2 regions of the Microbacterium sp. LRZ72 genome follow, and region 1 is predicted to be linked to the other one. Evidence: predicted binding sites of a transcription regulator. Region 1 holds the regulator's gene; the other holds the start of a gene.

Region 1 (14,846 bases):
CGCCTGTTCACCCGGCCACCCTATCCCGGCGTCGCCGGCCGGCCGGCGCGCAGCCCCGCTACCCCGGCGCGCAGCCCCGTTCCCCCGCGCGCAGCCCCGCTACCCCTCTGTGACACATCATCGTTCGCGTGAGACCCGCCGCGTTGCGGGCGGTCTCACGCGAACGATGGTTTCTCGTGCGGGAGCCGCCGTCAGTCCTCGACCACCTCGGCGATCACCACGTCGTCGTCATCCCCCTCATCCCGCGCGGGGGAGGACGCGGGACCGTCGCTCGTGAGTGCGAGCGACGACCCGTCGGCCGTCACATCGACCCGCACGACGTCCCCGTCGTGCACGCGTCCCGACAGAAGCGCCATCGCGAGACGGTCCTGGATCTCGGACTGGATCAGCCGACGCAACGGACGCGCCCCGAAGAGGGGGTCGTACCCGCGCTCGGCGAGCCATGCGCGCGCATCGGGGGTGACCGCCAGGGTGAGACGCCGATCGCGCAGCCGCCGCTGCAGCTCGTCGACGGCCAGCTCCACGATCTGCGCCAGGTCGTCCTGCGTCAGCGCCTGGAAGATGACGATGTCGTCGAGGCGGTTGATGAACTCGGGCTTGAAGGCCTGCCGCACCAGCCCCTGCACCTGCTCCCGCTTCTGCTCGAGAGTCAGCGCGGGGTCGATCAGGATCGGCGAGCCGAGGTTCGACGTGAGGATCAGGATGACGTTCTTGAAGTCGACGGTGCGCCCCTGGCCGTCGGTCAGGCGCCCGTCGTCCATGACCTGCAGCAGCACGTCGAACACCTCGGGGTGCGCCTTCTCGACTTCGTCGAGCAGCACGACCGAGTACGGACGCCGGCGTACGGCTTCGGTCAGCTGACCGCCCTGCTCGTATCCCACGTACCCGGGAGGGGCCCCGACGAGACGCGACACGGTGTGCTTCTCGCCGTACTCGGACATGTCGATGCGCACCATGGCGTGCTCGTCGTCGAAGAGGAACTCCGCGAGCGCCTTGGCGAGCTCGGTCTTGCCGACGCCGGTGGGCCCGAGGAACAGGAACGAGCCCGTCGGGCGGTTCGGGTCGCTGATACCCGCACGCGAGCGGCGCACGGCGTCCGAGACCGCGCCGACGGCATCCTTCTGACCGATCAGGCGCCGGCCGAGCTCGCGCTCGAGGTTGAGCAGCTTCTCGGTCTCGCCCTGCAGCAGCCGTCCGACCGGGATCCCGGTCCAGGCAGCGATGACGGTGGCGATGTCCTCGTCGGTGACCTGGTCGCCGACCATGCGCTCCTCGCTCGACTCGGCTCGCTCGGCCTCCATCAGACGCCGCTGCAGCGACGGGATCTCGGCGTACAGCAGCCGCGACGCGGTCTCGAGGTTGCCCTCACGCTGGGCGCGGTCGGCTTCGACGCGTGCGGCATCCAGCCGTGTCTTCAGTTCACCCACCTGGTTCAGCGACGCCCGCTCGCGCTCCCACCGCGTCTTCAGCTCGCCGAGGCGCTCCTCCTCCTCCTTCAGATCGGCGCGCAGCGCGGCGAGCCGTTCCTTCGAGGCGTCGTCCTTCTCCTTCTTCAGCGCCATCTCCTCGAGCTTGAGCCGGTCGACGTGCCGGCGCAGCTCGTCGATCTCGAGCGGGGCGGAGTCGATCTCCATCCGCAGCCGCGAGGCGGCCTCGTCGATCAGATCGATGGCCTTGTCGGGCAGCTGCCGGCTCGGGATGTAGCGGTGCGAGAGGGATGCCGCGGCCACGAGTGCGGCGTCGGCGATCGCGACCTTGTGGTGCGCCTCGTATCGCTCCTTGAGCCCGCGCAGGATCGCCACCGTGTCCTCGACGCTCGGCTCGCCGACGTAGACCTGCTGGAACCGGCGCTCGAGGGCCGCGTCCTTCTCGATGAACTCGCGGTACTCGTTCAGCGTGGTCGCGCCGATCAGACGCAGCTCGCCGCGCGCCAGCATCGGCTTGAGCATGTTGGATGCCGCCACCGACCCCTCGCCACCGCCTGCGCCCATCAGCACGTGCAGCTCGTCGATGAAGGTGATCACGCGTCCCTCGGATTCGGTGATCTCCTTCAGCACGCTCTTGAGCCGTTCCTCGAACTGTCCGCGGTACATGGCGCCGGCGACGAGGGCCGAGATGTCGAGCGTGATCAGCTCCTTGTCCTTCAGCGACTCGGCCACGTCGCCGGCGACGATGCGCTGAGCGAGGCCCTCGACGACGGCCGTCTTGCCGACACCGGGTTCGCCGATGAGCACGGGGTTGTTCTTGGTGCGGCGGGTGAGCACCTGGCTGACGCGCCGGATCTCGCTGTCGCGCCCGATCACGGGATCGAGCTTGCCCTGCTTCGCCCGCTCGGTCAGATTGATGCCGAACTGCTCGAGAGCGCTCTGCTGCTCCTCCTGCGGGGGCTGCTGGCCTGGTTGCATGGTCGTCCGTTCTCCCTGAGATACGCCGCGACCCCAAACTTGAGTCGCTGTGGCTCAACTTTAGCACTCACCCGGGTGTCGGGCAATGGTCCCGCGCGAGCATCTGGCGGTGCGCCGGACGCAAGCAAAGATGGCAGGGCCGGGGGATGCCTCCCGTCGACGGGCGCGATGGGATGGACGCATGACCCGACGATGGATCGCCCCCGAGTACGCCGGCATCGACGCCCTCCAGCTCATCGAGACCGAGACACCCGCACCCGGCGCGGAGGAGGTCACCATTCGCGTGCGCGCGGCGGGCGTCAACCCGTCCGACGCCAAGACGCTCGCCGGAGGGTGGAACGCCGACCCCGATCTGCTCCCCCTCACGCCCGGGCAGGAGGTGGCCGGGGTCATCACCGCGGTCGGCGCTCAGGCACGCACCGCCGCCGGCGAACAGCTCGCCGTCGGCGACGAGGTCATCGCATTCAAGATCACGGGCGGCTTCGCCGACGAGGTCACCGTGGCCGCGCGGGAGGTCTTCCCGCGGCCGTCGAACATCGAACCCGCGGTGGCCGCCAACCTGCTGCACGTCGGCGTCGTCGCCGCCGAGCTGCTGCATCTGTCCGGAGCCGGCGAGGGCGACACGCTGCTCGTCCACGGCGCCTCCGGCTCGGTCGGCGTGCTCGTCGTCCAGCTCGCGCGCCTCCGCGGGATCCGCGTGATCGGCACGTCGTCCGAGGCGAGCGGGCAGAAGGTGCGCTCGTTCGGCGCCGAGGCCGTCGTGTATGGCGACGGCCTCGCCGAGCGGGTACGCGGGCTCGCCCCCGAAGGAGTGGACGCCGCGGTGGATGCCGCCGGCACCGACGAGGCCCTCGAGGTCTCGCTCGAGCTGGTCGAGCGCCCCGACCGTGTCGCGACGCTCGCGCCCGGCAAGGCGGCGCGCGAGGCCGGCGTGCAGATCTCGGCGGGCGCCGCCCCGGCGAGCATCGCCTTCCGCGAACCCCAGCGCGCCGTCATCCTCGATCTCGCCGCCCGCGGTCAGCTGACGCTCCCGGTGGCGCACACGTTCCCCCTCGCCGAGGCGCCCGACGCGCTCCGGCTCGTCGCGGCCGGTCACCCCGGAGGCAAGGTCGCCCTCCTGCCCTGAGCCGACACCAGCCGGCGACACCCCCTGCCCGTGCGTCGTCCGCGGCGGGTCGGGCACCTCACCGCCCGGCGGAGACCGCCTCGTAGACGGCCAGCAGGCGCTCGACGTGCACGTCGGGGTCGAACGCGCGAGCGCCTTCTTCCGCACGCGACGAGGCCGCCACGACGGGCGCGGGATCTCGGGCCAGACGCACGAGCAGATCCGCCATGCCCGCCACATCCGGGGTCTCTGCGCGCAGCCCGGCCACGTCGACACCCTCGGTCAGAGAGGGATCGACGTAGAGCACCCCGCGGCGCGCATGCAGGGCCTCCACGATCGTCACCGGCTGGTTGTCGAACCCGAAGGACGTGAGCGCGACGAGGTGCGCCGCACGCATCCGCTCCTGCACCTCGCCGCGCGACAGGCGCCCGGTGAAGCGGATCGGCGCCGTGGTCTCGCGCGCCCGCGCCTCGGCCTCGCTGCGCGCGGGCCCCTCGCCGATGACCTCCACATCGAGCGCACCCGGCGGCAGCAGGGCGGATGCCGTCGCCACGGCGTCGATCCACTCCCGCAGCCGCTTCTCGGGAGCAAGCCGCCCCACCCACACGATCCGCAGCGGCGCCGACACCGAGGTCAGTGCAGGCGGGGATCCGTCCGCTGCGGCGACGGCGTTCGGCACGATCCGCACGCCGCTCAGTCCTGCGGCCTCCAGACGCTCGGCCTGGTGCGCGGAGGGCGAGATCACCGCGTCGACCCGCACCGCCATCGACAGCGTCATGTTGCGCAGCGCCGACTCGAGGGCCTGCGGCGCGAGCGGCTGCCGGGGTGTGGGGAAGGCGCGCAGCCATCGCACGAACCCTCCGACCACGCGCGCCGCGAGCCCCTCGAGCGGACGCCAGATGGGGGCCCGCCAGAAGAAGGTGTGCACGGTCTGCACGGTGCCGATGCCCGCGCGGCGCGCGGCCGACACCACGGCCGCCGTGAGCCCGAACTCCGAGTGCACATGCACCACATCCACACCGCGCACCGCCAGTTCCGCCCCCAGCCGCCGGCGCAACCCGGCGCTGTTGCGGATGACGGGGAGTCCGATGCCCGGCAGCGTCGTCGCGGCGGGCACCGGCACGATGTCGCCGCCCCGGGCGAGCCACTCCTCCCGCCAGGGGCCAACGGGCACGATCCCGGGGCGCACGAACGGCACCACGAGCACGACGCGGTGACCGCGCTCGCGCAGCAGCATCGCCTCGTCGAGGAACGCGCTCTGTGCGCCGCCCATGTAGTCGAGGGAGTAGTCGCAGACCAGAGCGATGGACCGGCGCGGGCTCATGCCGTCACCCGTTCGTACACCCGCAGCATCTGCGCCGTACGCGTGGACTGCCGCATGCGCTCGCCCGCATGCTCGTCGGGACGCGGTGGGTGTCCGGCCCGGATGTCGGCGACGGCGTCGCGCAGCGTCTGCGCGAGCGCCCGGTCGGAGTCGCGAGGGTCGTCCGCCTGCCCCCGCGCGAGCCAGTAGCCGCGACCGAGCTCGTGCGCGATATCGGGGTCGCACACGACCGCGGCCGTGCCGAGGCTCGCCGCCTCGAACACCGTCATCCCCTGCGTCTCGAAGCCCAGGGACGACTGCACCACGGCGTCGGCGCTGCGGATGCGACGCAGGGCCTGCACGTAGGGCAGCCGACCGGGAAAGCGCACGCGGGCCTGCGGGCGCAGCCGGGTCACGAGGCGCTTCGCGGCCGCCAGCTCGTTGCCGCCCCCGATCACCTCGACGTCGGCCTCGACGCCGGATTCGGCCACGGCACGAAGGAAGGGCAGCACGCGCTTCTCGGGGCTCATCCGCCCCAGCCAGAGGAGCCGGGGGCGGCCGCCCTCGCCCGTCGGGCCTGGCGGCTCCGAGAGCACGCGGTCGAGCGCGTCGTCGTCGATGCCGTTGGGCACCACATCGATGGACTCCGCGACGCCGTGCGCGCGCAGCCGATCGGCGAAGTGCGTCGAGGGGGCGGTGACGGCGGCGGCCTCGCGCCCGAACCGGCCGAGATACGACCAGCCGTCGCGAGCCGCAGGCCCCACTGCCCGCTCGCGACCGAGCTGCCTCGTCTGCCACAGGTGCAGCACCGCGAGCACGGGCCGCGGGAACGGCGTCAACGCCGCGATCCCGACGTCCACCCGGTTGTGCATGGTGTGCACGACCGGCAGCTCGTGTCGCCGGCCGAGACGGTAGCCGAGGTACGCCCCCCAGAAGTCGCCCTGCACGTGCACCACGTCCACCGGCGGCCGCTGCGCGAGCGCCGCGTCGATCGCGCGGTCTCCGGCTGCCCCTGGCCAGCTCCAGGCGTACTCGCGGTCCATGGTCATGGGCAGCGAGAAGAGACCGACGTCATCCTGGGCGCGTGCGGGCGCGCGAGGAGCCCGGGGCGCCACGACCGTCACGGTGTGGCCGGCGCGCTCGAGATGCCGACGCTGCAGACGCATCGACACCTGCGCGCCGCCGAGTGAACCGATCGGCTGGTCGCCGAGCATCACCACATGCACGGGTGCGCTACTCCGGCAGCGGCGTGCCGCGATAGAGCGCGTCGAACGTGTCGAGCGTGCGGCGGATGTCGTGCACGGCCACCATCTCGAGCGACGCGCGCTGCATGCGGGCGTGCGCCTCGGGCTCCGCCGTGAGCACGTCCTTCAGGCGCGCCGCCATCTCGTCGGCGTCGCCGGGGGTGAACAGGTAGCCGTTCTCGCCGTCATGGACCAGATGCGGCAGCGCGACGGCGTTCGCGGCGACGACGGGCAGGCCGGACGCCATCGCCTCCATCGTGGCGATCGACTGCAACTCCGCGATCGAGGCGATCGCGAAGACGCTCGCCCTCGTGTAGGCGGCGCGCAGCGCGGCCTCGGACGTGTGTCCGTGGAAGGTGACGCGATCGCCGATGCCGAGCTCGCGGGCCAGCTGCTCGAGCGGCCGGCGCTGGTCCCCCTCCCCGACGATGTCGAGCGTGGCATTCAGCTCAGCCGGCAGGAGCGCGACGGCGCGCAGCAGCACGTCGATGTTCTTCTCCGACGTCAGTCTGCCCACGAACAGCACCCGCGCGTCTTCGCGCGGCGACAGGTCGGCCGTGTAGTTGGCCATGTCGATGCCGCAGCTGACCGGCACGACGCCCTCGATGTCGATGGCGGATTCGAGGAAGTCCGCCGCCTTGCGCGTCGGCGTGGTCACGGCGCGCGTGAGCGCGAACGTGCGCTTGGCGTCACCCCAGGCCCACCGCACGACCAGGTCGTTCAGGGCGTCGGGCAGGGTTGTGAAGTCGAGGATGTTCTCGGGCATGACGTGGTTCGTCGCGATCACGGGAATGCCGCGCCGGTGCGCTTCGCGCGCGAAACCCCGGCCGATCACGATGTGGGACTGAATGTGCACGACGTCCGGCTTGACCGCATCCAGCACGCGGCGCGCGTAGTGCCTCGTGCGCCACGGCCAGGTGAAGCGCAGCCAGTCGTGCGGGGGCCACCGCAACGACGGCAGCCGGTGCAGCGTCATGGGCTGGTCTTCCACCACCTCGATCTGCGGGGCGGCCCGCCGATAGACGCGGTTCGGAGCCACCACGTGCACGTCGTGGCCACGTGCGACGAGTCCCGCCGCGAGCCGCTCCGAGAAGCGCGCCGCCCCGTTGACGTCGGGCAGGAAGGTATCGCAGGCCATCACGATCGTGAGGGGACGGGCACCCTCCCCCTCGCCGTCCGACGGAGGCGCCTCGGAGTCGCGAGGATCGCCGTGGGTCTCGGGAGAGCTCACGGTGCGGCCAATCTGTGCGGCGGGCGGGGGTCGCACATCACGTGCATGCGCGGTGCAACTCTACCCGAGCGCCCCCTCGCGACGCGGGAGCACGGGCGCGCGTTCGGCCCATCGCCGGCGGTGCATCCGCGACACACGCGAGATCCAGGCATCCGCCCTACCCTGGGGTCATGGCGAGACTGCAGGCCGACGCGGACCCGGCGCGGTGGGTGCCCGTGACCGGTTCGTTGGGGTGGCGTGGGCGACGACACCGCAAGGCCGCGATCCGGATGCTGATGGGTCAGGCGGGACGCGCCGCCGGGGCGCCCTCCGCCCCGGGATCGGGCTTCGCCGCCTGGGCGATGAGCCAGGCCGCACCGCTGCTCATGCGGCGCGCTGCGGGTCGCGTGCTCGTGTGGGTCTGGCGCGACGACCCGGGACTCGTCGTCGTGATGGCGCAGGTGCAGGAGGCGACCGCGCAGCTGCGTACCGCACGCGCCATGATGCCGATGGAGTACGACGACACCGAGGCGTTCCACGGCGTGCATCTGGGCGCCGGCGAGCGGCTCGTGATGGATCTGCCGCCGGACGAGCGCACGCCGCCCTTCGCGACGTACACCTGGGACACGGGCGCGCATTTCGTCACGGTCACCGCGGTGTGCAGCGATCGGGAGCGCTTCGGCACGGTCCTCGGCCCCGTCGATGCCATCGCCCGTACCGTGCGGGTGGTGGAGGACATGTCGATCGGTGAATCCGGCGTGCTGCGCATCGACCCCGCGTGACCTGATCGTGGCACGCTGGGGGTATGCCGGTCGTGCCGATGTTCCCTCTGCAGTCCGTGCTGCTGCCGGGGATGCCCCTGCCGCTTCGCATCTTCGAGCCGCGGTACCGCGCGCTGTTCGACGATGTGATGGCGGCGGACGCCTCGTTCGGGGTCGTGCTGATCGAGCGCGGGGGCGAGGTCGGCGGGGGTGATCACCGATTCGCCCGCGGCACGTTCGCGCGGGTGCGCGGGCACCGCGATGTCGGCGACTCGATCCTGGTCGCGGCGTCGGGAGCCGAGCGCTTCGAGGTCGTGCGCTGGCTGGAGGATGACCCGTACCCTCGCGCCGAGGTGCGCGAGCTGCCACCGCTGGAGTGGACCGAAGATCAGTCACAGGCGCGCGCGAGCGCGGAACGCGACGTGCGCCGGCTGCTCGCGACCGCGAGCGAGTTCGTCGACGTGCCCTGGTCGCCCGACGAAGAACTCGCCGACGACCCGGTGCTCTCCACCTGGCAGCTGGCCGGCATCGCGCCGCTCGGCACTCTCGACCGCTACGCCCTCCTCACGGCCGACACCCTGCCCGATCTGTATGTGCGCCTGCGCACAGCCGTCAGCGATGCCGACGAACTGCTGCGTCTGTCCGCGCTGCCGGGCGACGACGGGGAGGATCTGCTCTGACCGCTCGCGTCACTCGGATGCCGGGGGCCGCGGGCGCCAGAGCACGACGTCCGTGGCGCGGCGCACGCGCGTACCCGACCGGAGGGTGACGACCGAGCCCGTCACCCCGGCGGCGAACACGCGCGACCCGGGCCGGCTCTGCCGCTCCGCGGCGAGTTCGCGTTCGAGATCGCGCACCCGGCGGCGCAGATCGTGCACCTGCTCCTCGAGGGCGACGAGGCGCGCGATCGCGGGGAGGCTCATGCCCTCGGCCGACAGGCGCGCCACCTCCCGCAGCTGCTGGACATGGTGGGCGGAGTACCGGCGGGATCCGCCCTGCGTGCGGGCGGGGACGACCAGGCCCAGCCGGTCGTACTGCCGCAGCGTCTGCGGATGCATGCCCGTCAGCTCGGCCGCAGCCGCGATCGCGAAGATCGGGGCGTCCTCGTCGATCTCGTCCATCACGTCGCTCCTCCGCGACACCCGGGCGCTGAGCGAGCGCGGCGGGTCGAAGCGCGCACGGAGAGCGTTTCGACTCCTCGCTTCGCTCGTCGCTCAACGACCGGTCGACACATGATCAGCCGCGCGCCTTCGACATCAGGTCCGCACGTGGGTTCTCCGTCGGCTCCAGCTCATGGAAGCGCTCCAGCGCCTCGCGCGCCGCATCGTCCAGGTGCGAGGGCACCGCGATCTGGACTTCGGCGAGCAGGTCGCCCGTGCCCTTCGTGCTCTGCACCCCGCGCCCCTTGACGCGCAGCACCCGGCCGGAGGGAGTTCCCGGTGCGACACGCAGCTTGACGGGGTCGCCCCCGAGCGTCGGCACCTCGATCGTCGCACCCAGCACGGCCTCCGTGAAGGTGATCGGGACGGTCACGCGCAGGTTCAGTCCGTCTCGCGTGAAGACCGGATGGGGGCGCACGCTCACCTGCACGACGATGTCACCGTTCTCGCCCCCGTCCGGGGAGGGCCGGCCCCGGCCGCGCAACCGGATCTTCTGCCCGTCCGAGACGCCGGCGGGGATCTTCACCTTGAACGGCGTGCCGTCCTCGCCACGCAGCGAGATCGTCTCGCCCTTCGTCGCGGTGACGAAGTCGACCGTGGTGCGCGCCGTCACGTCCGCCCCGCGGCTCGGGCCGCCGTAGCCGCGGAAGCCGCCCGTGGGCTGACCGAACCGGCCGGAGCCGAAGCCGCCCGGCTGCTGCTGGTTGAACATCGAGAAGATGTCCTCGAAGTCCGCGGACGAGGCGGAGCGGCCGCCCCGGCTCTGGCCGAAGGTGCTGAACACGTCCTCGAAGCCGCCGCCGCCCCCGCCCCCGGCCGCGAAACGGGCGCCCGAGCCCATGGCGCGCAGCTGGTCGTACTCCTCGCGCTGCTCGGGGTCCGAGAGCACCGCGTACGCCTCGCTGATCTCCTTGAAGTGCGCCTCCGCCTTCGCATCCCCGGGGTTGGAGTCGGGATGGTACGTGCGGGCGAGCTTTCGGTAGACCTTCTTCAGCTCGGCGGGGGTGACGTCTTTCGACACCCCGAGCACCTTGTAGAAGTCCTTGTCGAACCAGTCCTGACTGGCCATGTGCGCCTCCGCCTATTCCGCCGGTACGGCGACCACGACCTTCGCCGGCCGCAGTTCGACCGATCCGAGTCGATATCCGAGCTCGACCACTTCGAGCACGGTCGCCTCCTCCTGGCCCGGAACGGGCTGCTGGAAGATGGCCTCGTGATGCTGCGGGTCGAACGCCTCACCCGCCTCGCCGAACGCGGCGAGACCGAGTCGCTCGGCCACGACGCGCAGCTTCTCGCCGATCGCCGCGAACGGGGTCCCCTCCGTCAGGTCGCCGTGCTTCTCGGCGCGGTCCAGATCGTCGAGCACCGCCAGCAGGCCCTTTGCCGCTTCGCCCTTCGCACGCTCGATCTCGCGCTCACGCTGGTCCTCCGTGCGCCGGCGGTAGTTCGCGTACTCGGCCTGCACGCGCTTGAGGTCGACGAGCAGGGATGCTTCGCGATCGGTCGCCTCGCCCTGCTCGATGTCGCCGTCGTCGCCGCGCACCGCATCGTCGGTCTGCTCGGCCCCGAGGATGTCGTCGATCGTCAGATCCTCCCCCTGCGACTCGGGGTCGGAGACCTGCGCCTCCGACCCCTCGTCACCGGAAGGAACCTCGTCGTCACCCTGGGGCTCTTCGAAGTCCTTGTCCGTCATGACTACTTCTTCTCGTCCTCGTCGTCGACCACTTCGGCGTCGATGACGTCCTCATCGGGCTGGCCGCCGGCGTCCTCCGCGGGCTGCTCGCCACCGGCATCCGGGGCCGGCTGCGCCTGAGCCTGCGCGTAGATCGCCTCGCCGAGCTTGGTCTGGCTCTGGTTGAGCTTGTCGAACGCCGTCTTCACCGCGTCTTCGTCGTCGCCCGCCAGCGCGGACTTGAGCGCATCGACATCCGCCTGCACCTCGGTCTTGACGTCGTCGGGAAGCTTGTCGGCGTTGTCGGCCAGCATCTTCTCGATCGAGTACGTCATCGTCTCGGCCTGGTTGCGCACCTCGGCCGCCTCACGACGCTTCTTGTCTTCGGCGGCGTTCTCCTCCGCCTCGCGCACCATGCGGTCGATGTCCTCCTTGGGCAGCGACGAGCCGCCCGTGATGGTCATCGACTGCTCCGTGCCGGTGCCCTTGTCCTTCGCCGAGACGTGCACGATGCCGTTGGCGTCGATGTCGAACGTGACCTCGACCTGCGGCACGCCGCGCGGCGCCGGCGCGATGCCGGTCAGCTCGAACGTGCCGAGCGGCTTGTTGTCGCGGGTGAACTCGCGCTCACCCTGGAAGACCTGGATGGCCACCGACGGCTGGTTGTCGTCGGCGGTGGTGAAGGTCTCGCTGCGCTTGGTCGGAATGGCCGTGTTGCGCTCGATGAGCTTGGTCATGATGCCGCCCTTGGTCTCGATACCGAGGCTCAGGGGGGTCACGTCGATGAGCAGCACATCCTTGCGCTCACCCTTCAGCACACCGGCCTGCAGGGCGGCGCCCACGGCGACGACCTCGTCCGGGTTGACACCCTTGTTCGCGTCCTTGCCCGTCTCCTTCTTGACGAGTTCGGCCACGGCGGGCATGCGGGTCGAGCCACCGACCAGCACGACGTGCGCGATGTCGTCGACCTTGATGCCGGCCTCGCGGATGACGTCCTCGAACGGCTTCTTGGTGCGGTCGAGCAGGTCCTTGGTGAGGTCCTCGAACTTCGCGCGCGAGAGCGTCTCGGACAGGGAGACCGGACCGCTGTCGGTGAGCGAGAGGTAGGGGAGGTTGATGCTCGTGGAGCTCGAGCTCGACAGCTCCTTCTTCGCCTGCTCCGCGGCCTCCTTGAGGCGCTGGAGCGCGATCTTGTCACCCGACACGTCGACGCCGCTGGTGTCCTTGAACTGCTTGATCAGGTAGTCCACGATGCGCTGATCCCAGTCGTCGCCACCGAGACGGTTGTCACCGGAAGTCGAGCGCACCTGGATCGTCGAGAAGTCGTCGTCCTTGCCCACTTCGAGCAGCGAGACGTCGAACGTTCCGCCACCGAGGTCGAAGACGAGGATGAGCTCATCCTCCTTGCCCCGGTCGAGGCCGTATGCGAGCGCAGCGGCGGTGGGCTCGTTGATGATCCGCAGCACGTTCATGCCCGAGATCTCACCGGCCTCCTTCGTCGCCTGACGCTCGGCGTCGTTGAAGTAGGCGGGGACCGTGATGACGGCATCCGTCACCGTGTCACCGAGGTACTCCTCGGCGTCGCGCTTGAGCTTCTGGAGGATGCGGGCCGAGATCTCCTGCGGCGTCCACTTCTTGTCGTCGACCTGGAAGCTCCAGTCGGTGCCCATGTGGCGCTTGACGCTCGCGACCGTGCGGTCCACGTTCGTGACCGCCTGGCGCTTGGCCGTCTCCCCGACGAGCACCTCGCCGTCCTTGGTGAACGCGACGACCGAGGGGGTCGTGCGGAATCCCTCGGCGTTCGCGATGACCTTGGGCTCGCCGCCCTCGAGCACGCTCACGACGGAGTTCGTGGTCCCGAGGTCGATTCCAACAGCACGTGGCATGTGTTTCTCTCTCCTTTGCGGGGAACCGGGCGGACGCCGCGATTCCGGGTTTCGATAAGACGTCGACGGGTCAGCACAGAACCTGAGCCGTCTGCACTCAACCATACTGATCGCCCGTTCGACTGTCAAACGAACTTGATAGCGGTGAACTCAACTTTGAGTCGTGCGGGCGTCGTTCGGGCTCATGCGCGCGCAGGTATAGCCTGGCTGCGCGCCGCACCGTCGCGCCGCCGGGGCCACCCGCCGTTCACCGAAGGGTCATACCGTGCCGCACATGACCGAAGCCGGGGCCCCCGCGTCCGCCGACCCACCGACCGATCGGCGCCGGGTCATCGCCTGGGGCCTCTGGGACTGGGGCTCCGCGGCCTTCAACGCGGTCGTGACGACGTTCGTGTTCACCGTCTACCTCACGAGTTCGAGCTTCGGCGAGCCCGGAACCGTCGAGGCGCTGCTCGGGTGGGCACTCGCCGCAGCGGGCCTGCTCATCGCCGTGCTCGCGCCCGTCACGGGGCAGCGCTCCGACACCTCCGGCCGGCGCAAGCTGTGGCTCGCGGTGAACACCTACCTCGTCGTCATCCTGACGGCGGCGATGTTCTTCGTGCGCCCCGATCCCTCCTACCTCTGGCTCGGGCTGGTGCTGATCGCCGCGGGAAACGTCTTCTTCGAGTTCGCGGGCGTGAACTACAACGCGATGCTCTCGCAGGTGTCGACGCCGCGCACGATCGGCCGCGTCAGCGGCCTGGGCTGGGGAATGGGATACGTCGGCGGCATCGCCCTGCTGCTCATCGTCTACTTCGGCTTCATCGAGGGCGCCTTCGGGCTCCCCGCCGACGACGGCCTCGACGTGCGTCTGGCGATGCTCGTGGCCGCCGTCTGGTTCGGTGTCTTCGCCCTGCCGGTGCTGTTCGCCGTGCCCGAGTATCGCGGCGCGGCGACGAAGCGCGAACGGATCAGCTTCTTCGCCTCGTACGCGCGGCTCGGTCGCGACGTCGCGCGGCTGTGGCGCGAGAGCCGGCACACCGTGTGGTTCCTGCTCGCCAGTGCGGTCTTCCGCGACGGCCTCGCGGGGGTCTTCACGTTCGGGGGCGTGCTGGCCGCCTCGGTGTTCGGATTCTCGGCGGGAGAGGTGATCATCTTCGCGATCGCCGCCAACATCGTGGCGGGCATCTCGACGATCGCCGTGGGCACCCTCGACGACAGGCTCGGCGCCAAACCCGTGATCGTGACCGCGCTGGCCGGCCTCGTCGTGTCGGGCCTCGTGGTGTTCTTCCTGCACGACGGCGGACCCATCGTGTTCTGGACAGCGGGTCTCGCCCTCACCCTCTTCGTCGGCCCCGCTCAGTCCGCCTCGCGGACGTTCCTCGCGCGACTCATCCCACCGGGGCGCGAGGGTGAGGTCTTCGGGCTGTACGCCACCACCGGACGAGCTGCCTCGTTCCTGGCCCCCACGATGTTCGCCGTCTTCGTCGCCGTCACGGGTGAGGCCTACTTCGGCATCCTCGGCATCGTGCTCGTGCTCGTCGTGGGGCTCGTCCTGCTGCTGCCGGTGCGAGCGCATCAGCAGCAGCTGCACTGACCCGCACGATCACGGCGTCAGCCGCGCGGCCACGCGTCCGCGAGCCGCGTCAGCAGTGCGGCCAGCTGAACGCGCTCATTCTCGGTGAAGCCCTCGAGGGCCGAGGCGACGGCGGCGCGGCGCTCGCCGCGGAAGCCACGGAAGAGCGCTCGCCCCTCATCCGTCAGCGCGATCAGGGTTCGGCGTGCGTCGTCCGGGTCGGCCTCACGCCGCACGTGACGCGCGTCGACGGCCTGCTGCACGAGGCGGCTCGCGCGGGGCTGGTCGACGCCGATGGCCTCGGCGAGCGCGCTCACCGACAGCGGTGCGGGCGCCGCGGCGAGCACCTCGAGAAGGCGGAACCGCGCGGCTCCGGCCAACCGAGCCGCCATGGCGTCGCCACCACCGCCTCCGGGGCCGTGCGTGCCCCGGCCGTGTCCGCGACGAGCGTGGCCCGCATGGGCATCGCGGGGCTGCCCTCCCCCACCGTCCCAGCCCGGCCGCGGACCGCGGCGCCCGCGCAGCCGCCCGAGGGCCGCCGTGAT
Region 2 (14,846 bases), on a different contig from region 1:
CGGCGACGAACGTCTCGACCACCCGCATCCGGCTGGTGCCGTCTTCGGCCCGGGTCAGCGTGTAGTCGACCTCGAGACTCTCGAACGAGAAGTCGTCCGGGTCCCCGGTCGACGCCGTCGCCGCCTGCACGGGCACGACGGCCAGTGCGGCGATAAGGACGGTCAGGGATGCCGCGGCGGCGGCGAACCTTCCCCGCCACCGCCGATGTTCGCTCTGCATCCCGCCAGCCTAGAGAGGACTCCGCGGCGTCACCGCAACCCCCGCCGCTGACACGCGTCAGGGCGTACTCTGTTGCGCATGAAGAACCGCCACCTCGCCGTCGACGCCTGGGAGAGCCTCTTCCGTGCGCAGCACGAGGTGTTCGACGAGATCAGCGACGACTTTCGCCACGGCGAGCTCGGCCAGGCCGAGTACGACGTGCTGCTCACCGTCACCCGCGCGCCCGGGATGACGGCGCGGCTGCGCGACGTGACCTCGCTCATGCTCGTCAGCCAGCCCTCGGTGTCGCGCCTCGTCGATCGCATGGTCGCCCGGGGGCTCGTCACCAAGTGCTCCGACCCGTCCGATGGGCGGGGGGCGCTCGTCACGGCCACCGAGGACGGCGCCGCGGCGTTCCGCAAGACGGCCACGCGCCACGCGCGCACGATCAGCAAGCGCATGTCGCAGCTGACCGACGACGAGCTGTGCACGCTGCGCGAGCTCACCGCCAAGCTGCGGACCTCCTGCGATTGAGACGACGGGTGCCGCGGACCCGAAGACCCGCGGCACCCATACGGTCTCGTACTGCTACTCGACCGGACGCGGCTGGGCGGCGGCGTTCTGCGACACCCTGCTCTCGGATGCCTCGCCGGCCCCGTTCTGATCAGCCCTGTTCTCGTGCGCGGTCAGCACGGGCGCATCGGCGCCGGTCTTGACCTCCACCTTGCGCGGCTTGGCCTTCTCGCTCACAGGGATTGTCACGCTCAGCACGCCGTTGCTGTATGTCGCCGAGATGCTCTCGGTGTCGATGCCCTGTCCGAGGTTGAGCTGCCGCAGGAAGCTTGCGGCCTCGCGCTCGCGGGTGATCCACTTGACTCCCTCGCCGGCGGCCAGCGTGCGCTCGGCGCGGATGGTCAGCAGCTGGCCATCGACGTCGATGTCGACCGAGCCGGGATCGATCCCCGGCAGATCGGCGGTCAGCACGTAGTGGTCGCCATCGCGGTAGAGGTCCATCGGCATGCGCCGCGGTCCGCGGCGGCTGTCGAAGAGGCTCGACGCGAGGCGGTCGATGTCACGGAACGGGTCATACGTCGCCATGATGCTCTCCTTGGTTCTTCTGAAGGTTCTCGGTACTTGAGTCACATCGACTCAAGTAGCTTCAGATTAGCACTCTCCATGGTCGAGTGCCAGCCCTGCGGGAGCAGAATTCAGGGCCGCTGGAACGACACGAGTCCGATGCGGTTGCCCTCGCTGTCGCCGATGAACGACTGCCACTCGTCGTATCCGGTCGGACCGATCGAATCGTCCTCATGACGCACCGCAACGGCCGGATGCTGCAGCACGTGCGCCTCGCCCCCCAGCCGCTCGATCGCCTCGTGCACGTTGTCGACCTCGAACGAGAACACCGCCGACGGCGCCTCGCGATCGAGCAGCAAACGCACCCCCGCCATCTCGAAGAACACGAGGTCGGGCGCGGCGAAGCGCGCGATCGGTGCGGCGTCCAGCAGGCGCGCATAGAACGCCGCCGCGCGGTCCAGATCCTCGGCCCGCTGGGCCACCTGCAGCAGTCTCATGACATCCCCCGTCGTCCCCGTCGTGCTTGAGGTGAACCTAACACCACGCGGGCTGGCCCTGGGGCGGCATCGCCTTCGGCGGGGAGCGGAACGCACGCAATACGCTCGGGGGGTGACACGCATCCACCGCGTCCTCCGACCGGCGACCGCCCGCGCACCCGCGTTCTCGCTCGCCTACGTGCGGACCGGCCCGCGGTCGCAGACGCCGATCGTGGTCATCCCGGGTGGCCCCGGACTCGCGTCCATCGAGCCGTACCGGGCACTTCGGCGCCACGCGGCGCGCGGCGGGCTCGACGTCATCATGATCGAGCATCGCGGCGTGGGCCACTCCCGCCGCGACGAGTCGGGCCGGCCGCTCCCCTTCTCGGCGATGTGGATCCGCGAGGTGATCGACGACATCGCGGCCGTGCTCGACGACCAGGGCGTCACGTCGGCCTTCATCGTCGGCTCATCGTATGGAAGCTACCTCGCGTCGTCGTTCGCCGCGCGGCATCCCGATCGCGTGGCCGGCATGATCCTCGACTCGACGCTCCAGTCCACGAGCGTCCTCACCCTCGAACGTGAGCGGATCCGAGAACTGTTCTGGGACGACGACGACATCGCCCACGCCGTGCGACGCCTGCACGCCACGGGCGGGGGCGGACCCCACCTGCTCGAAGTGATCCGCGCGGCCTTCGAGCTCGACGGCGAGCGCCTCGTCCGCCCCCTCGTGGCGGCCCGGCTCGCCGGCACACGGGGCCTCACATGGAAGGCGCTCGAGATGTACGCGGGGCGCGACGAGTCCATCGTTCGCATCCCGTATCACTACGAGTTCGCGATCGCGGGGGCGATCGGGTTCCGAGAGCTGCACTACGGTGCTCCGCCGGACGGCCATCCTCTCGATCCTGCGGGCACCTACGCCGCACTCGCGCATCGGTTTCCGCGATTCGACGGGGAGCCCTTCGATCTGCTCGAAGAATCCCGGGCGTTCACCTGGCCCGTCGTGCTGCTCGTCGGCGCGCGCGACCTGCGAACACCGCCGGATGCCGCGCGACGTGTCGCGTCCGGCCTCCCCGACGCGACGATCGTCGGCATCGACAACGGCCACAGCGCGCTCGACACGCATCCGGCGGTGCTGCTGAACGCCATGCGGCATCTCGCCGCCGGCCGTCATCACCGGCTGCCCGCGCTCGCTTCCCGGCTGGATCGCCTGCCGCGTCCCAGCCTGGCGGGGCGGTTGCCGAGCTGGCTTCGCGCCGGGGTGCGGCTCGAAGGCGCCTCGCGCCGCTGAGAGACCTCAGACCTGCTGTGCGTGCACGGCCTCGAGGGCTTCGGCGTCTGCCTCGGTCATCCCGGTGATCCGCTCACCGTTCCAGACGATGTCGTCGCTGAGCGCGGCGAGCAGTTCTTTGCGCTGCCCGTGGCTGAGCTCGGCTCCGTGGACCAGGGTGGCCGGGCTCCACATCATGGCGAGCGAGTCGTGCCACTTCCACCCCACGTCCCGCACGTGCACCAGGTCGTGCAGCGAGGTCGGCAGGTGCTTGAGGGGCTCGGCGAAGGCATCCGCGAGCACGGCCAGCGTGACCTGGCGCTCGACCCCCGGCTGCACCACGGCGACCTCGTCGGCCTCGCCCGTCAGAGCGCGAGAGAACTCCTCCGCGCCGAGCAGGATGATCCCGTTGGTCGGGCGGGGGTTGCACTCGATGGCCAAGAGCTCGCCGTCGTTGTCGACGAAGTCGAACGACAGCTGTCCGGTGAAGCCGGGGTCGAGGGTGTCGACGATGCGCTGGGTGTAGTCGAGCGTCTCGGTGCTGTCCACGGCGAGGAATGTGATGCCCGTGCTGTGCGACCACTGCTCGGGCGCGCGATAGGTGCAGTGCGCCGTCACACGGCCGTCGACGATGGTGCTGTAGGTGCACACCATCGGCCCATCGACGAACGGCTGCACGAGCCACGGCTGATCGGGAGTCGGGTGGCAGTCGCTCGCCGACATCTTGCCGGCGAGGGGGCCGGTGTTGGTGAGAAGACCCACGCCTCCGCGCGAGAACGCGGCGCGCGCGAAGTACCGGGGAAACCGCACGATGGCCTCGGCCAGAGAGGCATCGTCCGTCGCGACCACGGTCTGCGGAACGGGCACGCCCGCCTCGGTGACGAGCCGCTTGAAACTCGCCTTGTCGTGCAGTCGCGCGAGCTTGTCGAAGCGGCCGGCATAGACGCGAGCGCCATCGGGCAGGTCGCCCGCTCGGGCGGCCAGGTAGAACGCCTCCTCGAAGGTGGGCAGAATGAGGTCGATCTCGTAGCGCTCGACGATGCCGTTGACGTCGTCGATGAAGGCATCCGTCTCGAAGCGCGGGGAGGCCGTGACCGCGTGTGCCTTCAGGTACTTCGAGTGGCTGCCGACGGCCCCGCCGTACGTGTCGCTGGCCACGACCGTGTGGCCCGTGCTCCCGAGCTTTCGGATCGCGTCCAGGGCGAAGGTGTTCCTCGAACTCGTGACCAGTACGCGCATCGATTGCTCTTCCGATGAGGAGAAATAGGGTGTGCCCACCCTAGAGCAAGGCCACGGCTACGATGCAGAGACGCGAGCGTGGCGGCCCGCTGGACAGTGCCGCGCGGATGCGGGTGAGCAACGGTCAAGAGGAGATCACGGAGTGCAGGAGCTGGCCAAGTGGGTCGTCGCCCTGTCGACTCTCGTGGGCTTCGGACTGACGATGGGTCTCAATCCCGCGCTCTACGGCGCCACCGCCGACATGCTCGCCCGCAATACGCAGGTCGCCGCACGCATGGGGTGGATGGTCGCCGGCCTGGTCACGGGCGCCACGGTGCTGTTCGCGCTGCTGCAGACCTTCGACCCGACGAGCCTCGTCACCGCCGTGCGCGGCGACGTCGACAGGGCCCTGCTCAGCCGGGGCGTGGACATCGCCGCGGGATCGATCTTTCTCGTCGCGGCCGCCGTTCTCGCCGCGTGGGCGCTCCGCGTCCCGGTGCGTGCCGTGCACCCGAGACGGGAGCGCACCCCGAACGCGCGTTCAATGACGTACTTTCCGCTCGGGCTGAGCTGCGCCGTCATCGGCTTCACGACGCTGCCGATCATGTACATGACCGGTCGCGTCACGGCGGGGCTCAGCTCCGACATCGCTCTTCGCCTCGTCGCCTACACCGTCTTCCTCCTCGCGCTCGTCGGACCCTTCGTGGCCCTCGCCTGGCTCTGGTCCCGCGTCCCCACCCTTTCCGGACGGGTGACGGGCCTGTACGCAAGGTTGATGCGCACGGACTACCGCTGGGCATCGGCGGCCATCCTCGGGGCGGGCGGTCTGGTCTTCATCGGACTCGGTCTGGTCGCGCACCGGTGATCCGAGCGGGCGCCGCGGCATCCCCCGCTCACCGATCGCCACAGAATCCTGCTCCCGGATGCCGCAGGCCGCGCGTTGCGGCGACCGCTCCGGTACCGTCGGAGGATGGCCCCCAGCACCGAGAACACCCCCGTCGAGGCAGCGCCCGCGGACGCCGAACCCACCTTCAGCGAACTCGGTCTCGACGCCGCCGTCATGAAGGCCCTCAAGGACGTCGGCTACGAGACGCCATCGGCGATCCAAGCCGCGACGATCCCCCCGCTCCTCGCGGGCCGCGACGTCGTCGGTCTCGCGCAGACCGGCACCGGAAAGACCGCCGCATTCGCGCTGCCGATCCTGTCGCAGCTCGATCTGTCGCAGAAGACTCCGCAGGCGCTCGTGCTGGCGCCCACCCGCGAGCTCGCCCTGCAGGTGTGCGAGGCCTTCGAGAAGTACGGCTCGCACCTGCGCGGGGTGCACGTGCTGCCCGTCTACGGCGGTCAGGGCTACGGCCAGCAGCTCTCGGCCCTGCGGCGCGGGGTGCACATCGTCGTCGGCACGCCGGGTCGCATCATGGATCATCTCGACAAGGGCACGCTCGATCTGTCCGAGCTGCGCTTTCTCGTGCTCGATGAGGCCGACGAGATGCTCAAGATGGGCTTCGCCGAAGACGTCGAGACGATCCTCGCCGACACGCCGACGGGCAAGCAGGTGGCGCTGTTCTCGGCCACCATGCCCGCGCAGATCCGCCGCATCTCGGCCCAGTATCTGAACGATCCCGACGAGATCACCGTCAAGTCCAAGACGACGACCTCGGCCAACACCACCCAGCGCTACCTCGTGGTCTCGTACCCGCAGAAGGTCGATGCGCTCACCCGCATCCTCGAGGTCGAGAACTTCGAGGGGATGATCGTGTTCACCCGCACCAAGAACGAGACCGAGACGCTTGCCGAGAAGCTGCGCGCCCGCGGGTACACGGCCGCCGCGATCAACGGCGATGTCGCCCAGGCGCAGCGCGAGCGCACGGTCAACCAACTCAAGAGCGGCAAGCTCGACATCCTCGTCGCCACCGACGTGGCCGCCCGCGGTCTCGACGTCGAGCGCATCAGTCACGTCGTCAACTACGACCTTCCCATCGACACCGAGTCGTACGTGCACCGCATCGGCCGCACGGGACGCGCGGGTCGCACGGGCGCCGCGATCAGCTTCGTCACCCCCCGTGAGCGGCGGATGCTGACCTCGATCGAGAAGGCGACGCGTCAGCCGCTGACCGAGATGAAGCTGCCGAGTGTCGAAGACGTGAACGCCACCCGCCTGACGCGCTTCGACGACGCGATCACCGCGGCGCTGGCCGACCCGGAGCAGGTGAGCGTCTTCCGCGACATCGTCGCCCACTACGTCGAGCACCACGACGTGCCCGAGGCCGACGTCGCCGCAGCGCTCGCGGTCGTGGCGCAGGGCGACACTCCCCTGCTGCTCGATCCGGATGCCGCCCCCGAGCCGCGGTTCGAACGCGACCGGCCCGCGCGCGACGGCCGCGAGCGGCCCGAGCGCCGCCCCCGTTCCGGCGACGGCGCCAGGACCACCTACCGGATCGCGGTCGGCCGGCGGCACAAGGTCGAGCCCCGGCAGATCGTGGGTGCCCTGGCCAACGAGGGCGGGCTGCGGCGCGAAGACTTCGGCGCGATCCAGATCCGCCCGGAGTTCTCGCTCGTCGAGCTGCCGTCGGACCTGTCGCGCGACGCCCTCAAGCGCCTCGAGAACACGCGCATCGGCGGCAAGCTGATTGAGCTGCGCCCCGATCGCTTCGGCAACTCGGCCAAGCGCGAGGACCGCAAGCCGCGCCACTGAGACCGGCGACAAACACGAAAACCCGCGGATATCCGCGGGTTTTCGTGTTTGCACTGTCTCAACACAGTGTGCGCCCGAAGAGACTCGAACTCCCAACCTTCTGATCCGTAGTCAGATGCTCTATCCATTGAGCTACGGGCGCCCGGTGCGCGTTTCGGGTCGAAACCCTCGCGCACACCAGCGACCAGAATACCCCACGCCCGCGCTCACGGCGAATCGGGGGACGGCGCCGCTTGCTCGTCATCGGCATCGTCCGACGCCGAGCGCGCCTTCACCCGGCGACGCTGCTGCGAGCTGAGCGCGGCGAGGTCCACAAGGCGCAGCGACTGCATGCGGGCCTCGCGCATCTGCTCGTAGTCGGGCTCGAGGTCGGGCCGCGCGGCCTCGATGCGCAGGGTGCGGTCGATGTTCAGCGCGAGCTCATCCCACGCGGCATCCCGAGCGGCGACCACCAGACGACGCAGTTCGTCCTCGTCCGCGGCACGCAGTCGCAGCTCCTTGGCGATGCGCTTGGACTGCCGCAGCCGGCGCCGCAGGTTGCGCAGATCGCGCGTGCCGTAGTCGTGCGTGCTGTCGGGGTCGGAGAAGTGCCGCCAGGCGTCCTTGCGTTCCCGCCGCAGCCGGGCGACGACATCCTCGGCCTCCTCGGCCAAGGTGAGCAGGGCCTCGCGCGCGTCGGGGATGAAGCGCTCGAGGTCGTACCCCTCGCCGCCGGCGATCGTCTCCATCAGGATGCGGTTCTTCAGCCGCAGACGTGTCGCGGCGGCCGCGATATAGATGCCCTCCGAGACGACCTCGGCGAGCTTCGGCGGCTTCGCGCGCGACGCGGCCCCGGCCGCGGCTGCTGCCGCCTCCGGCACGTCCGGCGATGTCTTCGGGCTCACGGCACCCCCTGTATCGAGGGTACCCGCCCCGCGACTCGCGCCACATTCGCAACCGCCCCTGGAGCGCGCCATAGCCGCCTCATAGCGCCGTGCCGCTGAATGAGTCCACCAATCAGGAGGACCCATGGTTCAGATCATCGTCATCGCCCTCGACCTCGTCGCGATCTGCGTGCTCGCGTTCGCCGTCTATTTTCCCCGCAACCGCCGTCGAGATCTCGCCGTCGCCTTCGTCGGCGTCAACGTCGGCGTTCTGGCCGTGTCGCTCGTGCTGGGCACCAGCACCGTCGGCGCCGGGCTCGGGCTGGGGCTGTTCGGTGTGCTCTCGATCATCCGCCTGCGCTCACGTGAGATCGACCAGACCGAGGTGGCCTACTACTTCGCCGCCCTCGCCCTCGGTCTCATCGCGGGTCTCTCCGCCGCCGCGGCGACGACCGCCACCGACGCGACGTTCGCCGCCGTCTGGTCGGCTGCCGGGCTGATGGCCCTCGTCGTCGGCGTGCTCGCGGTCATCGACAACCGCCGGATGCTGCACCGCTACCGCGAACAGACGCTGCGGCTCGACCGCGCCTACACCGACGAGGTCGCGTTGCGCTCGCACGTCGAGGGCCTGCTCGGGGCGCGCGTGCTGGTGCTCGAGGTCACCGAACTCGACCTCGTGAACGACACCACCTCGATCTCGGTGCGGTATGCCCTGCCGAAGAAGGCCCTCCCTCCGGCGGTACACACGGGCATCGTCCCCACCCAGGACTGGGCCTCGCCGCGCCGTTCCGAGGTGCACTCGTGAACGGTCGGCTCGCGTCCTCCGTCGCCCGAGCCCTCGACCCGGTCGTCGGCCTGAACTCCGTCACACTCGAACAGCTCAACGCCGAAGCCCAGCTGCAGACCCGCGTGGACCGCAAGTACATCCTCCCGCTGCCGCAGCTCGGCGCCGTGCTGCGCACCCTGCCCGCCGGCACCCGCCTGCTCGAACACGACGATCAGTGGGCCCCGCGCTACGAATCCCACTACTTCGACACCCCGGAGCTGACCAGCTACGCGGGGGCGGCACGGGGACGGCGCCGGCGCTTCAAGGTGCGCGCTCGCCGCTACGTCGACTCCGGCGTCAGCTTTCTCGAAGTCAAGACGCGGGGTGGGCTCTCCACGACGGTGAAGGAGCGCATGCCGCTCGCGACCGACTCGCCGGGCCGCCTCGATCCCCGCGGTACGGCGTACGCAGCCGAGACGCTCGCGGCCGCCGGCATCCGGGATGCCGATGGCATCGCCTTGCGCCTGCGACAAGAGCTCATCACCGCCTACCGTCGCGTCACCCTGCTCATCCCCGGTTCCGGCGACCGGGACACCTCGCGCGGCACGATCGACGTCGATCTCGCCTGGCAGCGCCCGCACGCGAATGCCAGCCTGACCCTGCCCGCGGCGGTGATCGTCGAGACGAAGTCGGGGCGCCAGGCCGGAGCCCTCGACCGCGCGCTCTGGGCCCACGGCATCCGCCCCACCTCGCTGTCGAAGTACGGCACGGGGCTCGCCGCGCTCGACCCGAGCCTGCCGGCCAACCGGTGGCGGCGCGTGCTCGACCGTCACTTCCGCGGCGAACCGATCCGCTGAGGTCCGGCGCGGCGCGAGGACTAACGCGCCGTGCGAGGATGATTCGCGCCCACCCGTCCTCGTGTCGCGCGAGAGTCCTCGCGCGAAGCCGAGGCCGCCGGGCGCGCAGACTCGGGCGGGGGCGGCGCGGGGCGGGTCAGGGCCGGTCGTGCGTCACGCCTTGCGGAACCGCGAGACGATGTGGCATTCGAACGGGTCGCGCGCCGCGAGCCCGACCCGGTTGAGGTACGCGATGACGATGGCGTAGGAGCGCCACAGCGTGGTCTCGGTGTACGGCACCCCGAGGGTGGCGCACTGGTCGCGCACGATGTCGCGGGCGCGGGCGAGGTGCGGGCGCGGCATGTTCGGGAACAGGTGGTGCTCGACCTGGTAGTTCAGGCCGCCCATCAGCCAGGTGGCCCACCAGCCGCCCGAGACGTTGCGCGAGGTGCGCACCTGCTTGGTGAAGAAGTCGAGCTTCGCGTCGTGCGCGATGACCGGCATGCCCTTGTGGTTCGGGGCGAAGGACGCGCCCATGTACACGCCGAAGACGGCCAGCTGCACACCGAGGAACGCGAACGCCATGCCGAGCGGCAGCATCCAGAACACCGCGGTGAGCACGATGGCGAACCGCACGGTGATCATGGCCAGTTCGGTCCAGCGCCCCTTGACCTCGCCGCGCGAGAGCAGGTGCTTGATGCTGATGAAGTGCAGGTTGAGGCCCTCGAGCATGAGGAGCGGGAAGAACAGCCAGCCCTGGCGGCGGGTGATGAAGCCCAGAAAGCCGGATGCCTTCGCCGCGTCCTCTTCGAGGAACGAGATGGTGTCGACCTCGATGTCGGGGTCGCGGCCGACGCGGTTGGGGTTGGCGTGGTGGCGGGTGTGCTTGGAGTTCCACCAGGAGAAGCTCATTCCGACGATCCCGTTGCCGAGGAACCGTGCGAGGCGGTCGTTGGCGGGACCCGAGGCCAGGATCTGCTTGTGCGCGGCCTCGTGCGAGAGGAATGCGACCTGCGTGAAGATGATGCCGAGCGCGCCGGCGATGAGCAGCTGGAACCAGCTGTCGCCGAGCAGGATGAACCCCGCCACGCAGCCGGCGAACGCGAGGGCGAGCACACCGCCGACGACGGCGTAGAACCGGCGTGCACGGTTGAGCAGGCCGGTCTCGCGCACGACCTGCGAGACCTCGGTGTAGGCGCGCGTCAGATGCGGGAAGGTGTCGTTCGAGGCGTACGTCTGGCGGATCGCGCCCAGGCCGCTGACAACGGGCGCGGGAGTGGCAGTGGCGGAGATATCGCACCTACTCGATCGGCAGCCGGGTCACCGACCGCTGGTGAAGCCAAAGGCGGATGCCGATCGCTTTCGCCAGACTAGGGGGCGCGTCATGCATGCCCGCGTATATGGCATGCGATGTGCGGTGGATGCTCAGGCGGGCGTCACACAGCGTTCACGCGGGGGGCACTGCTAGTGTTGGGCACGGTGCTTCTCTGCGCCTGCGTCGTCGATACGCTCTCCGGCCCCTCGGGCCGCGGTCTTCTCGAGCGGCGAACCGATGCGCGATCCCGCGCCGTCGCCCCACCCGCACGTTCCCTTCGGTCGTGCCACACCCGAAAGCTCTTCCTCTATGTCTTCTTTCCTTGATCTCGGCGTGCCCGCACCGCTGGCCACCGTCCTCTCCACCTCGGGCAAGACCGAGGCCTTCGCCATCCAGAACGACACGCTGCCCGACTCGCTCGCCGGACGCGACGTGCTCGGCCGCGGTCGCACCGGCAGCGGCAAGACCCTCGCGTTCGCGCTGCCGATGGTCGCGCGTCTGAGCGGCGCCCACGCGGCCCGCCGCACGCCGATGAAGCCGCGCGGGCTCGTACTGGCTCCCACCCGCGAGCTCGCCACGCAGATCGCGGCGACCATCGCGCCTCTCGCGCAGGCCGTCGGGCTCAACGTCACGACGATCTTCGGCGGGGTCGGCCAGCGCCCGCAGGAGCAGGCGCTGCGCGCCGGCGTCGACATCGTCGTGGCCTGCCCCGGTCGTCTCGAGGACCTCATGAAGCAGAAGGTCATCGGCCTCGACCGCGTCGAGATCACCGTGCTCGACGAGGCCGACCACATGGCCGACCTCGGGTTCCTCCCGGGCGTCACGCGCATCCTCACCGCGACGCCCCAGGGCGGGCAGCGGATGCTGTTCAGCGCCACCCTCGACCGCGGCGTCGACACGCTCGTACGCCGCTTCCTGCGCGATGAGGTGCGTCACGAGGTCGCCGAGGCCGACGAGCCGCAGGGCGTCATGACGCACCGCGTCTTCGTCGTGGATGCCGCCGGCAAGCCGGACCTCGTGAGCCGGCTCGCCTCGGGCCACGGCCGCCGCATTCTCTTCACGCGCACCAAGCACCAGGCGAAGAAGCTCGCCAAGCAGCTGACCGCCTCCGGCATCCCCGCCGTCGACCTGCACGGCAACCTGTCGCAGGCGGCGCGCGAGCGCAACCTCGCCGCCTTCGGCGCCGAGGTCGGCAAGGGCGGCGTGCGCGTGCTCGTCGCCACCGACGTCGCCGCGCGCGGCGTGCACGTCGACGACGTCGAGCTGGTCGTCCACGTCGACCCGCCCGTCGAGCACAAGGCGTACCTGCACCGCTCCGGGCGCACCGCCCGCGCGGGCGCGGCAGGCACCGTGGTGACGGTCGCCGTCGACTCGCAGCGGCGTGACGTGACCGATCTGCTGCGCAAGGCCAAGATCTCTGCGCCGTTCGAGCCCGTGCAGGCCGGGCACCCCGCCATCGTCGAGCTCATCGGCGAAGCGGCTCCGCACGTCACGCCCGCGCCCGTGGTGGCTCAGCCGGCCGCACGCGGTCGCGGTGGATCGCGCGGCAACCACGGCGGCGGGCGCGGGGCGGCACACGCCTCGGGTGCGACCCGTTCGGCATCCGGCGCCTCGCGCTCGGAGCCGAGCCGTCCCGGCGCGCCGCGGGGCGAGGGGTCCGGCAACGGCCGCCGCCGCGGTTCACGCGGGGGCCGCAGCCGCTCGAACACCGGGCGCTCGTAGGAGCGCTTCTCGGCAGGCCGTTTTCTATCAGACGGCTATGTGCGACACAACCCCCAGCCCGATATTCGCAACCTCGCTTAGCGTCGTCTGCGACACGGTTACACACGGAGACCCACTGCGGCAGTTCGGGTGGCAGCGGAACTCTCCGTTTGACTGACCGGTACGCGGAATGCGCTGGGGGGCGACGTTCCCCATACCGGCGAGGGGCCCTTCACGGGCCCCTCGGTCCCGTGTCCCATCGGTGAGGACCTGTCAAGGGCCTGACCGGTGCGGCCCCGGTGTCCTACCGTCGGGAGTCCGCCGACGAAAGGACGACCGATGCTCCGCGCACTCGCACTGAACTGCACCCTCACGCCGTCGCCCGGCGAATCCAGCACGGGCCTGCTCGCCCACCAGGTGCTCGAGCAGCTGGCCGAGCACGGCGTCGAGACGGAGCAGCTGCGCGTCGTCGACTACGACATCGCCCCCGGTGTCGAGAAGCACATGGGCCCCGGGGACCAGTGGCCGACGATCCGGGAACGCGTGCTCGCCGCCGACATCCTGGTGCTCGCGACGCCCACGTGGATGGGTCAGCACTCGAGCATCGCGCAGCGAGTGCTCGAACGCCTCGACGCGGAGCTCGCCGAGACCGACGATGCCGGCCGCCCGATCCTCAGCGGGAAGGTCGCGATCACCGCGGTCGTGGGAAACGAGGACGGCGCGCATCACATCACCGCCGTCCTCTACCAGGCCCTCGCGGACGCCGGGTTCAGCATCCCCTCGCAGGGGGGCACGTACTGGAACGGCCAGGCGATGCACACCACCGACTACAAAGATCTGGACGAGACGCCGTCGCCGACCGCCAGCGCCACTGCGGGCGCCGCGCGCAACGCCGCCCACCTGGCCGCCGTGCTGCAGGAGCGTCCCTACCCCGTCGGGTGACTGCGGCCACGCCCACCCGCACCGATCGGGGAGGATGGGCGTGTGTCTCATCAATCGGCCGCCGTGGGCGGGCAGCTCTCACACCCGGTCGGGGGATCCGATCCGCGCACGAGCGCCGTCCTGCGCATCCTGCGCGACCGTGGGCCGCGGTCGAGGACGCAGCTGGCCGAACTCACGGGCGTCGCGCCCACGACCGTCACCAAGCTCGTGACGCCCCTGCTCGAGCGTGGGTGGGTGCGCGAGGCCCGTCGCCCGCCGGAGGCGACGAGCGGTGCCGGGCGACCCGCCATCTCGCTGTCGCTCGTCCCCGAGAAGATCATCGTCGGCGGCATCCACCTCGGCGCCGGCCTGCTCAAGGTGGGACTCGTCGACGGGCGCGGAGTGGTGCTCGCGACGGCCACCCGGGCGATCGTGGTCGGGACCCGTGCGATCGAGGTGCTCGGCCAGGCGGCCGAGCTGCTCCAGGCGGTGAGCGACGATCACGGCGGCGCCCAGCCGATCGCCGTGGGTGTGGCGGCCCCCGGCGTCGTTGATGCCGCGCACCGGCGCAACCTGCTCTCGATCAACCTCGGCTGGCACGACGTACCCATCGCAGACCGCCTTGAGCAGGAGCTCGGCATTCCCGTCGTGATCGATCACAACGTGCGTGCCATGGCGCTGGCCGAGGCGCGCTACACCCCGCTCGGCGCCGACAGCCTGGCCTATGTCTACGTGCGCACGGGCGTCGGGCTCGGGCTGATACTGCGCGGAGAACCGCTCTTCGGCGGGTCGCACGCGGTCACCGAGCTGGGGCACCTGCGCGTGCGTGAGCCGGGCGAGCCCTGCGCCTGCGGCGGCCGGGGGTGCCTTGAGACGGTGCTCTCGGCTCCGCGGATTGCTACGGCGCTGCGCGCGGTCGGGATCGAGCCGCCGGAGGGCGTCGACGCGCCGCTGGCCCTCGCGCTCGAGCACGCCGCCCCGCACCCGGGCGGCACCGCCCTGCGCGACGACACCATCGACACCCTCGCGGGGGCACTTGCGGTGGTGGTGAACCTGCTGAGCCCCACCGACATCGTGCTCGGCGGCGCCCTGCGCGACGCCCCCGACCGCATGCTCGCCGACCTGACGAGCCGCACCCGCTCCCGGGTCTTCCCCCTGGTGCGCGACGCGGTGCGCATCCGCCGCACGCAGCTGCCGGATGCCGGTGTCAGCGGTGGGGGTGCGCTCGCTCTCGAGTACGCGGTGTACGCGGCTGCGGCCGGTCGCTGAGCGGACGTCGCGTCACGGCATGAACGGCACGACGATGGTCAGCAGGTAGCCTGCGCCGGCGAGGGCGACCAGCAGCGCGGCGATCGCGAGCAGGGCGACGGCGCGCGCCTGCGGCGGCAGCGTGCCCCCGGCCACGAGCGCCCGGTGCGTGCGCCGATAGCGGGCCGCGGCCGAGACGTAGGCCGCGGCCGCGGCGACTGTGCCGCCGACGCCGACCGCGACGGCGAGGGGACCGAAGTC

The links. Region 1 encodes HspR, which represses chaperone genes until heat shock. Its sites were predicted from a motif close to AAGTTGAGTCNNNNNGACTCAACTT; they were not measured.
Region 2: M4I32_RS06980 (Hsp20/alpha crystallin family protein) is a predicted target of HspR. The motif match lies at 1,331-1,355, and genes of this name have one in related genera.

Annotation. Positions count from the first base shown of each region.
Region 1 covers NZ_JANGEX010000019.1:23,810-38,655, forward strand. The annotation lists gene M4I32_RS14270 (ATP-dependent Clp protease ATP-binding subunit) at 192-2,405, opposite strand; gene M4I32_RS14275 (NADP-dependent oxidoreductase) at 2,587-3,531, shown strand; gene M4I32_RS14280 (glycosyltransferase family 4 protein) at 3,590-4,834, opposite strand; gene M4I32_RS14285 (glycosyltransferase) at 4,831-6,039, opposite strand; gene M4I32_RS14290 (glycosyltransferase) at 6,047-7,288, opposite strand; gene M4I32_RS14295 (hypothetical protein) at 7,459-8,049, shown strand; gene M4I32_RS14300 (LON peptidase substrate-binding domain-containing protein) at 8,073-8,708, shown strand; gene M4I32_RS14305 (heat shock protein transcriptional repressor HspR) at 8,718-9,149, opposite strand; gene M4I32_RS14310 (DnaJ C-terminal domain-containing protein) at 9,265-10,257, opposite strand; gene M4I32_RS14315 (nucleotide exchange factor GrpE) at 10,270-10,881, opposite strand; gene dnaK (molecular chaperone DnaK) at 10,884-12,746, opposite strand; gene M4I32_RS14325 (MFS transporter) at 13,021-14,322, shown strand; gene M4I32_RS14330 (MarR family winged helix-turn-helix transcriptional regulator) at 14,340-14,846, opposite strand, start outside.
Region 2 covers NZ_JANGEX010000004.1:209,749-224,594, reverse strand. The annotation lists gene M4I32_RS06990 (DUF2207 family protein) at 1-220, opposite strand, end outside; gene M4I32_RS06985 (MarR family winged helix-turn-helix transcriptional regulator) at 299-733, shown strand; gene M4I32_RS06980 (Hsp20/alpha crystallin family protein) at 788-1,297, opposite strand; gene M4I32_RS06975 (methylmalonyl-CoA epimerase) at 1,408-1,773, opposite strand; gene M4I32_RS06970 (alpha/beta fold hydrolase) at 1,886-3,043, shown strand; gene M4I32_RS06965 (carbamoyl-phosphate synthase large subunit) at 3,050-4,261, opposite strand; gene M4I32_RS06960 (hypothetical protein) at 4,404-5,105, shown strand; gene M4I32_RS06955 (DEAD/DEAH box helicase) at 5,211-6,935, shown strand; tRNA gene M4I32_RS06950 (tRNA-Arg) at 7,005-7,077, opposite strand; gene M4I32_RS06945 (asparagine synthase) at 7,142-7,819, opposite strand; gene M4I32_RS06940 (DUF4956 domain-containing protein) at 7,944-8,603, shown strand; gene M4I32_RS06935 (VTC domain-containing protein) at 8,600-9,421, shown strand; gene M4I32_RS06930 (acyl-CoA desaturase) at 9,575-10,693, opposite strand; gene M4I32_RS06925 (DEAD/DEAH box helicase) at 11,025-12,437, shown strand; gene M4I32_RS06920 (flavodoxin family protein) at 12,756-13,358, shown strand; gene M4I32_RS06915 (ROK family transcriptional regulator) at 13,401-14,606, shown strand; gene M4I32_RS06910 (DUF202 domain-containing protein) at 14,619-14,846, opposite strand, start outside.